One region of the Streptomyces sp. CNH287 genome, then DNA from elsewhere that is predicted to be linked to it. Evidence: riboswitches for the same ligand, from Rfam matches in the RefSeq annotation. Region 1 holds a riboswitch; the other holds the start of a gene.

Evidence for each region. A riboswitch is a leader RNA that binds a small molecule or an ion and turns the genes downstream of it on or off. The one in region 1 is predicted to bind cobalamin.
Region 2: it holds a riboswitch for cobalamin, as region 1 does, so the genes downstream of both, H299_RS35080 (cobalamin biosynthesis protein) here and H299_RS0107865 (ribonucleoside-diphosphate reductase subunit alpha) in region 1, are expected to answer to the same signal.

The regions. Positions count from the first base shown of each region.
Region 1 covers NZ_AUKQ01000005.1:335,992-341,055, forward strand. Annotated here, with positions in the region: gene H299_RS0107865 (ribonucleoside-diphosphate reductase subunit alpha) at 1-2,233, opposite strand, end outside; cobalamin riboswitch at 2,353-2,491, opposite strand; gene H299_RS0107870 (GNAT family N-acetyltransferase) at 2,545-3,072, opposite strand; gene mctP (monocarboxylate uptake permease MctP) at 3,119-4,714, opposite strand; gene H299_RS32785 (DUF3311 domain-containing protein) at 4,711-5,019, opposite strand.
Region 2 covers NZ_AUKQ01000018.1:114,013-119,076, forward strand. Annotated here, with positions in the region: gene cobN (cobaltochelatase subunit CobN) at 1-960, opposite strand, end outside; gene H299_RS0119440 (cobyric acid synthase) at 1,002-2,591, opposite strand; gene H299_RS35080 (cobalamin biosynthesis protein) at 2,588-3,598, opposite strand; cobalamin riboswitch at 3,763-3,890, opposite strand; gene H299_RS0119450 (hypothetical protein) at 4,082-4,294, opposite strand; gene H299_RS35085 (inorganic phosphate transporter) at 4,314-5,064, opposite strand, start outside.

The DNA.
Region 1 (5,064 bases):
CGTACATCGAGCTGAGCTTGCCGATCGTCGGCGAACTCAGGAAGAGGTTCAGCGACTGGCTCTGGTCCAGGTACGGCGTGCGGGCCGCCGCCATGTCGATCAGCGCGCGCTGCGGGATCTCCCACGCCGTGCGGTAGAGCCCGCGCACCTCCTCGGGGACGCGCGGCAGGTCCTGTACCGAGCCGCTGCTCTCGCGCAGTTCCTCGCGCATCCGCTCGTCCCACAGGCCGAGCCGCTTGAGGTCCGCCACCAGGTAGGCGTTCACCTGGAGGAACTCGCCGCTGAGCGTCTCCCGCTTGAAGAGGTTGGAGACCTGCGGCTCGATGCACTCGTAGACACCGGCGATGGAGGCGATGGTCGCGGTCGGCGCGACGGCGAGCAGCAGCGCGTTGCGCAGCCCGGTCTGCGCGATCCGCTCGCGCAGCGCCGCCCACCGCTGCGGCCAGGACTCCTCGGCCTCCGGGTAGTGGTCGGGGTGCAGTACGCCGCGCGCCGTGCGGGTCGCCGCCCAGGCGGGGAGCGGGCCGTGCCGCTCTGCCAGGTCGGCGGAGGCCTCGTAGGCGGCGAGCATGACGCGCTCGGAGATGCGGGTGGAGAGCTGCCGCGCCGCCGCCGAGTCGAAGGGCAGCCGCAGCCGGAAGAAGACGTCCTGGAGGCCCATCAGGCCCAGACCGACCGGGCGCCAGCGGGAGTTGGAGGCGCCCGCCTCAGCGGTCGGGTAGAAGTTGATGTCGACGACGCGGTCCAGGAAAGTGACGGCCGTACGGACGGTGGCGTCGAGCCGCTCCCAGTCCACCTCCCCGCCGTCGGTCAGGTGTGCGGCGAGGTTGACGGAGCCCAGGTTGCAGACGGCCGTCTCCCCGTCGTCGGTGACCTCCAGGATCTCCGTGCACAGGTTCGAGGAGTGCACGACGCTGCCGGGCTCCGCCGTCTGGTTCGCGGTGCGGTTGGCGGCGTCCTTGAAGGTCATCCAGCCGTTCCCGGTCTGCGCGAGGGTGCGCATCATCCGGGCGTACAGCTCGCGCGCGGGCAGCGTACGGACCGCGAGCCCGGCGGCCTCGGCGCGGCGGTAGGCGGCGTCGAACTCGTCGCCCCACAGGTCGACCAGCTCCGGTGTGTCGGACGGGGAGAAGAGCGACCAGGCGGTGTCCGCCTCGACCCGGCGCATGAACTCGTCCGGAATCCAGTGCGCGAGGTTGAGGTTGTGGGTGCGCCGGGCCTCCTCGCCGGTGTTGTCGCGCAGTTCGAGGAACTCCTCGATGTCCGCGTGCCAGGTCTCCAGATAGACGCAGGCCGCGCCCTTGCGCCTGCCGCCCTGGTTGACCGCGGCCACCGAGGAGTCCAGCGTCCGCAGGAAGGGGACGATGCCGTTCGAGTGCCCGTTCGTGCCCCGGATGAGCGAACCGCGGGCGCGGATGCGGGAGAACGGCAGGCCGATGCCGCCGGCGTGCTTCGAGAGGCGGGCCACCTGGTGGTAGCGCTGGTAGATCGAGTCGAGTTCGTCCAGCGGTGAGTCCAGCAGGTAGCACGAGGACATCTGGGGGTGCCGGGTGCCGGAGTTGAACAGCGTGGGGGAGGAGGGGAGATAGGCGAGCGTGCTGGTCAGCCGGTACAGCTCGGCCACCTCGCGCACCGCTGCCGCGGCCTGCTCGGCGGTGTCGCCCTCGGCGGCCAGCCCGCAGGCCACGCGCAGCAGGAAGTGCTGCGGCGTCTCGATGACCTGCCGGGTGCGCGGGTGCCGCAGCAGGTAGCGCGAGTGGACGGTACGCAGCCCGAAGTAGCCGAAGCGGTCGTCCGCTCCCGCCGCGAGGGCGGCCTCCACCAGCGCGTCCAGCCGGTCCGCGTGCCGGGTGACGAACCGCGCCGTGCCGTCCGCGATCAGCCCCTCGCGGTGCCCCACCGCGACCGAGGTGGAGAAGGAGACGGCGCCCTGCCCGGCCGCCTCGTCCCGTACGGCGAGGGTGAGCAGCCGGGCGGCGAGCCGCGAGTACTCCGGCTCCTCGCCGATCAGCCCGGCCGCCGCCTCGGCGGCGAGGGACCGCAACTCCGCCGCGCCGGAGCCCGGATGACGGCCGCGCAGCGCGGCGGCGGCCACCCGGTGCGGGTCGGCTGCGGGCAGGTCGGCGCTGAGGCGGACCAGCAGGGCGGTGAGTTCCGCGGCGGCGGATTCCGCGCCCGCGGGGCCCGCTGAGACGGGCTCCGCGGTGGCGGGTGCGGCTGGTGCGATGGTCACGGGACGTGCTCTCCCTCGCTCGGCTGGAGCCACGGGGAGGGGCACGACGGGCGTGAGCGGCTCCGGACTTCAAGGCACGACGGCGCTCCGCGTCCGCCGGCCCAACCCACGAGGCCCGGACGTGTACAAAACCGTCGGCAGGTGCTCGGGCTCGGCCGCGGCGCGGTGGACGCGCCCGCCATACCGTTGCGGGACAGCTCCGGATTCACACCGGATTCCCCTGCGGCGACAGCAAGCACCACCATACATGTGGTGCCACCCAGCTCATGCACCCCAAGATGTGGTGTCCCGCGCGGGCGACAGGAAGGCGCTCAGCCGGACAGCTCCAGTGCGAAGGTCCACAGCGGCAGGCCCGGCAGCGGCTCCCAGTCCCGCTCCGGGGTGCGGACGAAACCCAGCCGCCCGTACAGCCGGTGGGCCGCCGCCATCTCCGGCACGCTGGAGAGCACCACCCGGCGCAGTCCCAGCCCGCGCGCCCGCGTGAGGCACTCGCGTACGAGCGCCTCGCCCACGCCCCGGCCCCGGCCGGCCGGGAGCACCGCGAGCATCCGGAACTCGGCCTCGCCCGGCCCCGCGATGTCCGCGTACTCCCCGCCCGCGCCGACGAAGGCGACCGCGCCCAGCAGCGCGCCGGCGCCGCCCGCCTCGGCCGGTCCCGCCGTCTCCACGGCCACCAGCACCTGCGTGTGCCGAGCGCGGCGCCGGGCGTCCCGCAGCTCCTCGAGGTAGGGATCGCTCACCCCGTGGGTCAGCAGCCCGTCGCCGAGGTACACCCGGGCGGTCAGCTCGCCGACGTCTGCGAGTTCTTCCTCGCGCGCCGCCCTGATCGTTATGTCCATGACCGCCAGCATGCGGTACGCGCCCGGGTGCGTACCGGGCAGGCCCTCAGTGGCCGCCGGCCGCCGGGGGCAGGTCCTTGACCTTGGGGTCGCCCGCGTCCGCCGTGTAGTCGGCCGGGACGGTCTCGTCGACGCCCTCCGGCGCCTTCAGCGCCCGCAGGACGAACGTGAGGGCCACCGTCACCACCGCGTTCAGCACGATCGCGGTCAGCCCGATGTAGCCGATCTCGCCGATCATCGGGATCGAGTCGTTGCTGCCGCCGAAGTGCTTCTGCTTGGGCGAGGAGACGTGGTACGCGGCGATCGTGCCGTACGCCATGCCGACGGCCCAGCCCGCCAGCAGCGCCCAGCGGTGCAGCCACCGGGTGAACAGGCCGCCGACCAGGGCGGGGAAGGTCTGGAGAATCCAGATGCCGCCCAGCAGCTGGAAGTTGATCGCCGTCGACTTGTCCAGCGTCAGGACGAACACCAGCGCCCCCACCTTGACCACCAGCGAGGTGATCTTGGAGACCTTGGTCTCCTGCGCCGGGGTGGCGTCCGGTTTGAGGAAGTCCCGGTAGATGTTGCGGGTGAAGAGGTTCGCGGCGGCGATGGACATGATCGCCGCCGGGACCAGCGCCCCGATGCCGATCGCGGCGAACGCCACCCCGGTGAACCAGTCCGGGAACATGTTCTCGAACAGCTGGGGCACGATCAGCTGCCCGTTCTCGACCTCGATGCCCGCCGCGATGCCCATGAAGCCCAGCAGCGCCAGCAGGCCCAGCATGAGCGAGTACAGCGGCAGGATGGTGGTGTTGCGGCGGATCACCTCGCGGCTGCGGCTGGAGAGCGTCGCGGTGATCGCGTGCGGGTACATGAACAGCGCGAGCGCCGACCCCAGCGCCAGGGTGGCGTACGCCCAGTGCGCGTCGGGCCCGGCCACCAGGGAGCCGCCGGTCTCCGAGAGCTTCTCCTCGGCGTCGCTGAAGATGTCGTCGAACCCGCCCAGTTCGATGGGGATGTAGATGATCGCGACCACGATCACCAGGTAGATCAGCGCGTCCTTGACGAAGGCGATCAGCGCCGGGGCGCGCAGGCCGGACGAGTAGGTGTACGCGGCCAGCACGCCGAAGGCGATCAGCAGCGGCAGGTCCTTGACGAACCAGTGCGTCGACTCGCCGCCGCCCACCCCCAGCACGTCCAGCACCGCCTGGATGCCGACGAGTTGGAGCGCGATGTACGGCATCGTGGCCAGGATTCCGGTGAGGGCGACCGCGAGCGAGAGCCCCTTGGAGCCGAAGCGCCCCTTCACGAAGTCCGAGGTCGTCACGTAGCCGTGCCGGTGGGAGACCGACCAGAGGCGGGGCAGGAAGGTGAAGATCAGCGGGTAGACGAGGATCGTGTACGGCACCGCGAAGAAGCCGGCCGCGCCCGCCGCGTACACCGCGGCCGGGACGGCGACGAAGGTGTACGCGGTGTACAGGTCGCCGCCGAGCAGGAACCAGGTGATCCAGGTGCCGAAGCTGCGCCCGCCCAGGCCCCACTCGTCCAGGTTGTCGGCCGTCGCCCTGCGCCAGCGGGCGGCGAGGAAGCCCATCACCGTGACCAGGGCGAAGAAGAAGAGGAAGACGCTGAGCGCGACGACGTTGACGCCTTCGTTCACTTCGGCTCAGCCCCCTCGGTCCGCCCGCCCTGACCGCCGTGCCCGCCCTGACCCGCGTGCCCGGCCGCCTGCTTGCGGGCCGCCTGCTCCCGGCGTACGAGCACGTACGCGACGCAGGTCAGCGCCGTCGAGATCGGCACCCAGAGCATCTGGTACCAGTAGAAGAACGGGATGCCGATGAAGGCCGGGTCCACGCTGTCGTACGAGCCGACCCAGAGCATCGAGACGAACGGCGCGAGGAGGCACAGCCCGGCCACCACGCGCGAGGGCGTGACGACCGGTTCGCGGGCGTGCGGTGGTGACATGAAGGCGACTCCGTCCCTGGGGCTCCGGCCGGTCTTCTGCGGGGT
Region 2 (5,064 bases), on a different contig from region 1:
GGCGTGCCGTACCGCCGTACCCGCGACCCGCCTCGCCCGCTCCGGATCGGCGGCGTAGACCGGCACGCCGTCCGGGCCGTCCTGCTTGAAGGAGAACGGCACGGAGATCAGCCGCCCGTCGAACTCCGGGATCGCCACCTGCATCGCCGCGTCCATGGGCGAGAGCGCGGCGTCCGAGTCCTGCCACGCCTCGCGGGAGGTGGTCAGGCACAGGCCCTGGATCAGCGGCACGTCCAGTTCGGCGAGCGCGCCGATGTCCCACGCCTCGTCGTCGCCCCCGGCGGAGGCGTCGCTCGCGCGGGTGCCGCCCGCCGCCAGGACGGTGGTCACCAGGGTGTCGGCGCGGGCCAGCAGCTCGTACAGCCCCGGATCGGCGCCGCGCAGCGAACCGCAGTACACCGGCAGCGCGTTGGCGCCCGCCCCCTCGATCGCCTCGCACAGCACGTCGACGAACGCGGTGTTCCCGGACAGCTCGTGGGCACGGTAGAAGAGCACCCCCACGGTCGGCCGCGCGGCGTCGTACGCCCGCGCCCCGTGCAGCCCGTACGCCGGCATCCGGTGCGGCGGGGCGAAGCCCTCCCCGCTCATCAGCACCGTGTCGCTGAGGAAGCGGGCCAGCTCGGCGAGGTTGTCCGGGCCGCCCTCCACCAGGTAGCGCAGCGCCTCCGCGACGACCCCGGCGGGCACGCTGGAGTCGGCCATCAGCTCCGCGTCCGGCACCGACTCGCCGCCCAGCAGCACCGTGGGGATGCCGGAGGCGCGCAGCGCGGCGAGCCCGTCCTCCCAGGCCCGCTTCCCGCCGAGCAGCCGTACGACGGCCACCCCCGCGCCGTCCAGCAGCCGGGGCAGCTCCTCGGCGACGTCGAGGCGGTTCGGGTTCGCGATCCGGTACGGGGCGCCGGACGCGCGCGCGGCGAGCAGGTCCGTATCGGCGGTGGACAACAGCACAACGGTGCTCATGCGGCTCCCAGGAGGGTCGGTCGGCGGGTGAGCGGTGGCGTTCATGGCGCGCCCGGGGGGACGAACGGCAGCCCGGCGGGCGCGCCGTGCTCGATCAGCCGCAGCAGCGCCGCCGTGTCGGCGTGCTCCTCGATCAGATCCCCGAGGCGGTCGAGCTGTTCCTCGCGCAGTACGGCGAAGCAGGTGTCGGGCGCGGGGGTGAAGTCCCGTCCGGCGTCGCGGGCGATCCGGCTCAGGAAGGCACGCCGGAAGCCGTCGCTCTCCAGCGAACCGTGCCAGTGGGTGCCCCAGACGGAGCCGCTGCGGCAGCCGTCCAGCGGCGTGCCGCGCGCGTCGCGCAGGAAGCTTTCGCCGCCGAGGACCTCGGCGACGCCGTGATGGATCTCGTACCCCTCCACGCGCTCGCCCAGCGCCTCGCCCACCGGCCGGGCCAGCGTCTTGGCCGCCTCGAACCGTACCCGCACCGGCAGCAGACCCAGCCCCGGCACGACGCCCGCGCGGGACTCCACCTCGTCCTCGATCCGCTCGCCCAGCAGTTGGAAGCCGCCGCACACGCCCAGCACCGGGCGGCCCTCGGCGGCCCGGTGCGCCAGCGCCCGCGCCAGCCCGCGCTCGCGCAGCCAGGCCAGCGCCCGTACGGTGCCCCGGGTGCCGGGGACCACCACGAGATCGGCGTCCGCCAGCTCCTCGGGCCGGTCGGTGAAGCGCACCGAGACGCCCGGCTCGGCGGCCAGCGCGTCCACGTCGGTGAAGTTCGACATCAGGGGCACCGGCAGCACGGCGACGCGCAGCACGTCCGCCCCGTACGGTGCGGCGACGCCGCTCTCGCGCACCGTGCCGCGCAGCGACAGCCGCAGGCCGTCCTCCTCGTCGATGCCCAGCCCGTGCGCGTAGGGCAGCACGCCCAGCGGCTGCCGGCCGGTGAGCCGCCGCAGCATCTCCAGGCCCGGCTCCAGCAGGCTGACGTCGCCCCGGAACTTGTTCACCAGATAGCCGGCGACCAGCTCCTGGTCCTCGGCGGAGAGCAGCGCGGTGGTACCGAAGAGGGAGGCGAAGACGCCGCCGCGGTCGATGTCGCCGACGACGACCACCGGCAGGCGGGCGGCGCGGGCGAGGCCCATGTTCACGATGTCGCCGTGCCGCAGGTTGATCTCGGCGGGGCTGCCCGCTCCCTCGCAGATCACCGCGTCGTGGGTGGCGCGCAGCTGCTCCAGGCAGTCGGTGACCGTGCCCAGCAGCGCCCGCCTGCCCTCGGGGCGCGGGCCGTGGGAGCCGCCGGGGCTGGCAGCGCTGCCGGGGCCGCCCGGTCCGAAGTAGCCGCGGGCGCTCAGCTCGCCGACCGGCTTCCCCATCAGCACGACCTGACTGCTGTGGTCACCGCCGGGCTTGAGCAGTACGGGGTTCATCAGGGCGCTGGGCTCGACGCGCGCCGCTGCCGCCTGCATCGCCTGCGCCCGCCCGATCTCGGCGCCCTCACGGGTGACGTACGAGTTCAGCGACATGTTCTGCGCCTTGAACGGCGCGACCTTGAGGCCCTGGCGGGCGAGCCAGCGGCAGATGCCGGCCGTGACGACGCTCTTGCCCGCGTCCGAGGTGGTCCCCGCGACCAGCAGTCCGTGCGCGCCCCTCACCGCCGTGCCTCCCCGGGCTGCGCCTTCGGCGGGCACGGGGCCGGGGGCCGCGCGGCCGGGAGCCGGGCCGCCGCCGCGCGGGCGGCGAGGGTCACCGCGAGTGCCAGCGCACCGACGCGCCGCCCCAGCGCCACGGCCCGCTCGATGTCGGCCGGAGTGACCGCCCGGCCACCGGGGTTGAGCAGCGGCCGGTGCTCGACGCGGCCCCCGTACGCGAGGGTGCCGCCCAGCCGGACGCCCAGCGCGCCCGCGAACGCGGCCTCCACCGGCCCCGCGTTGGGGCTGGGGTGGTGCCGGGCGTCCCGGCGCCACGCGCGCAGGGCGCCCCCGCCGTCCGGTCCGGCCAGCGCGGCGAGCGCCGCGGTCAGCCGGGCGCCGGGGCAGCCGAGCACGTCGTCCAGGCGGGCCGCGGCCCAGCCGAACCGGCGGTAGCGCGGGGACTTGTGGCCGACCATCGCGTCCAGGGTGTTCGCCGCGCGGAACGCGGCCAGGCCCGGGACGCCCGCCAGCGCGCCCCAGAACAGCGCGCCGACCACCGCGTCCGAGGTGTTCTCCGCGACGGACTCCACCACGGCGCGCGCGAGCGCGTCCGCGTCCAGCGCCTCCGGGTCCCGGCCGCACAGCCGGGGCAGCAGCGCGCGGGCCGCCGCCAGGTCGCCGGCCTCGAGCGCGGCGCCCACGGCCCGCGCCTCCCGCGCCAGCGAACTGCCGCCCAGCACGGACCAGGTGACCGTCGCGCTCACCGCGGCGGGCCACACCGCCCCGGCCCCGGCGGTGCCCTTCGCCGCGGCGGTCGCCGCGGCACGGGCCAGCGCGGCGGCCCCGCCCACGCACAGGGCGGTGTGCAGCGTCCCGGCGCCGCGGTGGTCACGCCACAGCGCGCGCTCGGCCCGTGCCGCCGCGCGCCCGAAGGCCGCCACGGGATGGCCGCGTCGAGGGTCGGCGAACACCAGATCGGCGAGGTAGCCCACGGCGGTTCCCCAGCCGTGGGCGGTGTGAGCCCGCATCCGTCAACGCGCCGTCGCGCCCCGGCGGAACGGGCCCGGCGCGCGCCGGCGTGGCGGCGTACCGGGGGAGGGGGCGGCTTGGGCAGGGCGTGCGGCGGGGAAGCCACGCATGGCGTTTGTCCTCACTCAGGGTCCGCGCCCTGGTTCGACGTGACCGGCGACGAGAGTCTCCTGGCTCCCGGATCGACGCGTCCCCCGGCCTTCCAGCCCCTGACGGGACCGTGACGCTGGGTGGGGGAGCGCTCCCCGGTGACAGTGGCGGGACCGCGCCGGATTCACACCGGACTTCCTCTCCTGCCGCCGTATGGCACGGGAAGTTCACCACGTGCGCCATCGGCCGTCAACTCGGCCTTGACCTGCGACGGGAGAGTGTGAGGAGGCACACGGGAAGGGGTACGGGCGATGCCCGTACCCCTTCGTGCCGTGTCCTCGCCGTGCCTCAACCGTGCTCCGGACCGTGCTTCAGGCCGTGCTTCCGGCCGGTCAGGCGGCGATCAGATAGATCCCGTACGCCACGGCCAGCGCGCAGACGGCGAAGCAGACGTACGCCCCCGTGCGGGGCAGCGCGGCGGCGGAGGTGCCGTCCGCCTTGGAGGCGGTCCCCATGATCCCGAGGGTGAAGATGCCCACCAGGCCGACCGTCGCCACCAGGCTGACGCCGAAGACCTGGCCGAGGGCGGCCCAGTCGATGTCCATAGCTGTGTCCCTGCTTCTTTCAGGAGAGGCTGGAGGCGGGTGAGGTGGAGTGCGAGACCGTGCCGGCCTGGTGCGGAATGCCTTCCGCCCCCTCCGGTCCCGCCTCGGGCTGCGGCTGCTGCGCCTCGGCGTCGGGCAGCGGCGCCGACTGCTCGGCGCGGCCCGCGGTGGGAGGCGGTGCGACGGCCTGCATGGCCGTGGTGACCACGCCCGCGGGCTCGGTGCCGCCTGCGGGGGAGCCCCCGTCGGTGTCCTCCGGCAGGTCGTTGACGTTGGTGTGGTCGACCACCTCGCGGCGCGAGGCGATCCAGATGGCGGCGCTGCTGACGACCAGGAGCACCGCGACCGTGGTGACACCCCAGTCGCCCTGCTCGGCCAGCACCGCGGAGGCGCCCGCGATCAGACCGGCCGCCGGGATGGTCAACCCCCAGCCCGCGACCATGCGGCCCGCCGTCGACCAGTGCACGACGCCGCCCTTGCGGCCCACTCCCGAGCCCATCACCGCACCGGAGCACACGTGGGTGGTGGAGAGGGAGAAGCCGATGTGCGAGGAGGCCAGGATGGTGGCCGCCGCGCTCGTCTGGGCGGAGAAGCCCTGCGGCGGCTTGATGTCGGTGATGCCCTTGCCCATGGTGCGGATGATGCGCCAGCCGCCCAGGTAGGTGCCGGCCGCGATGGCGATGCCGGCCGAGGCGACGACCCACATGGGCGGGTCGGCGTCGGCGCCCAGGGCGCCGCCGGAGATCAGCGCGAGCGTGATCACACCCATG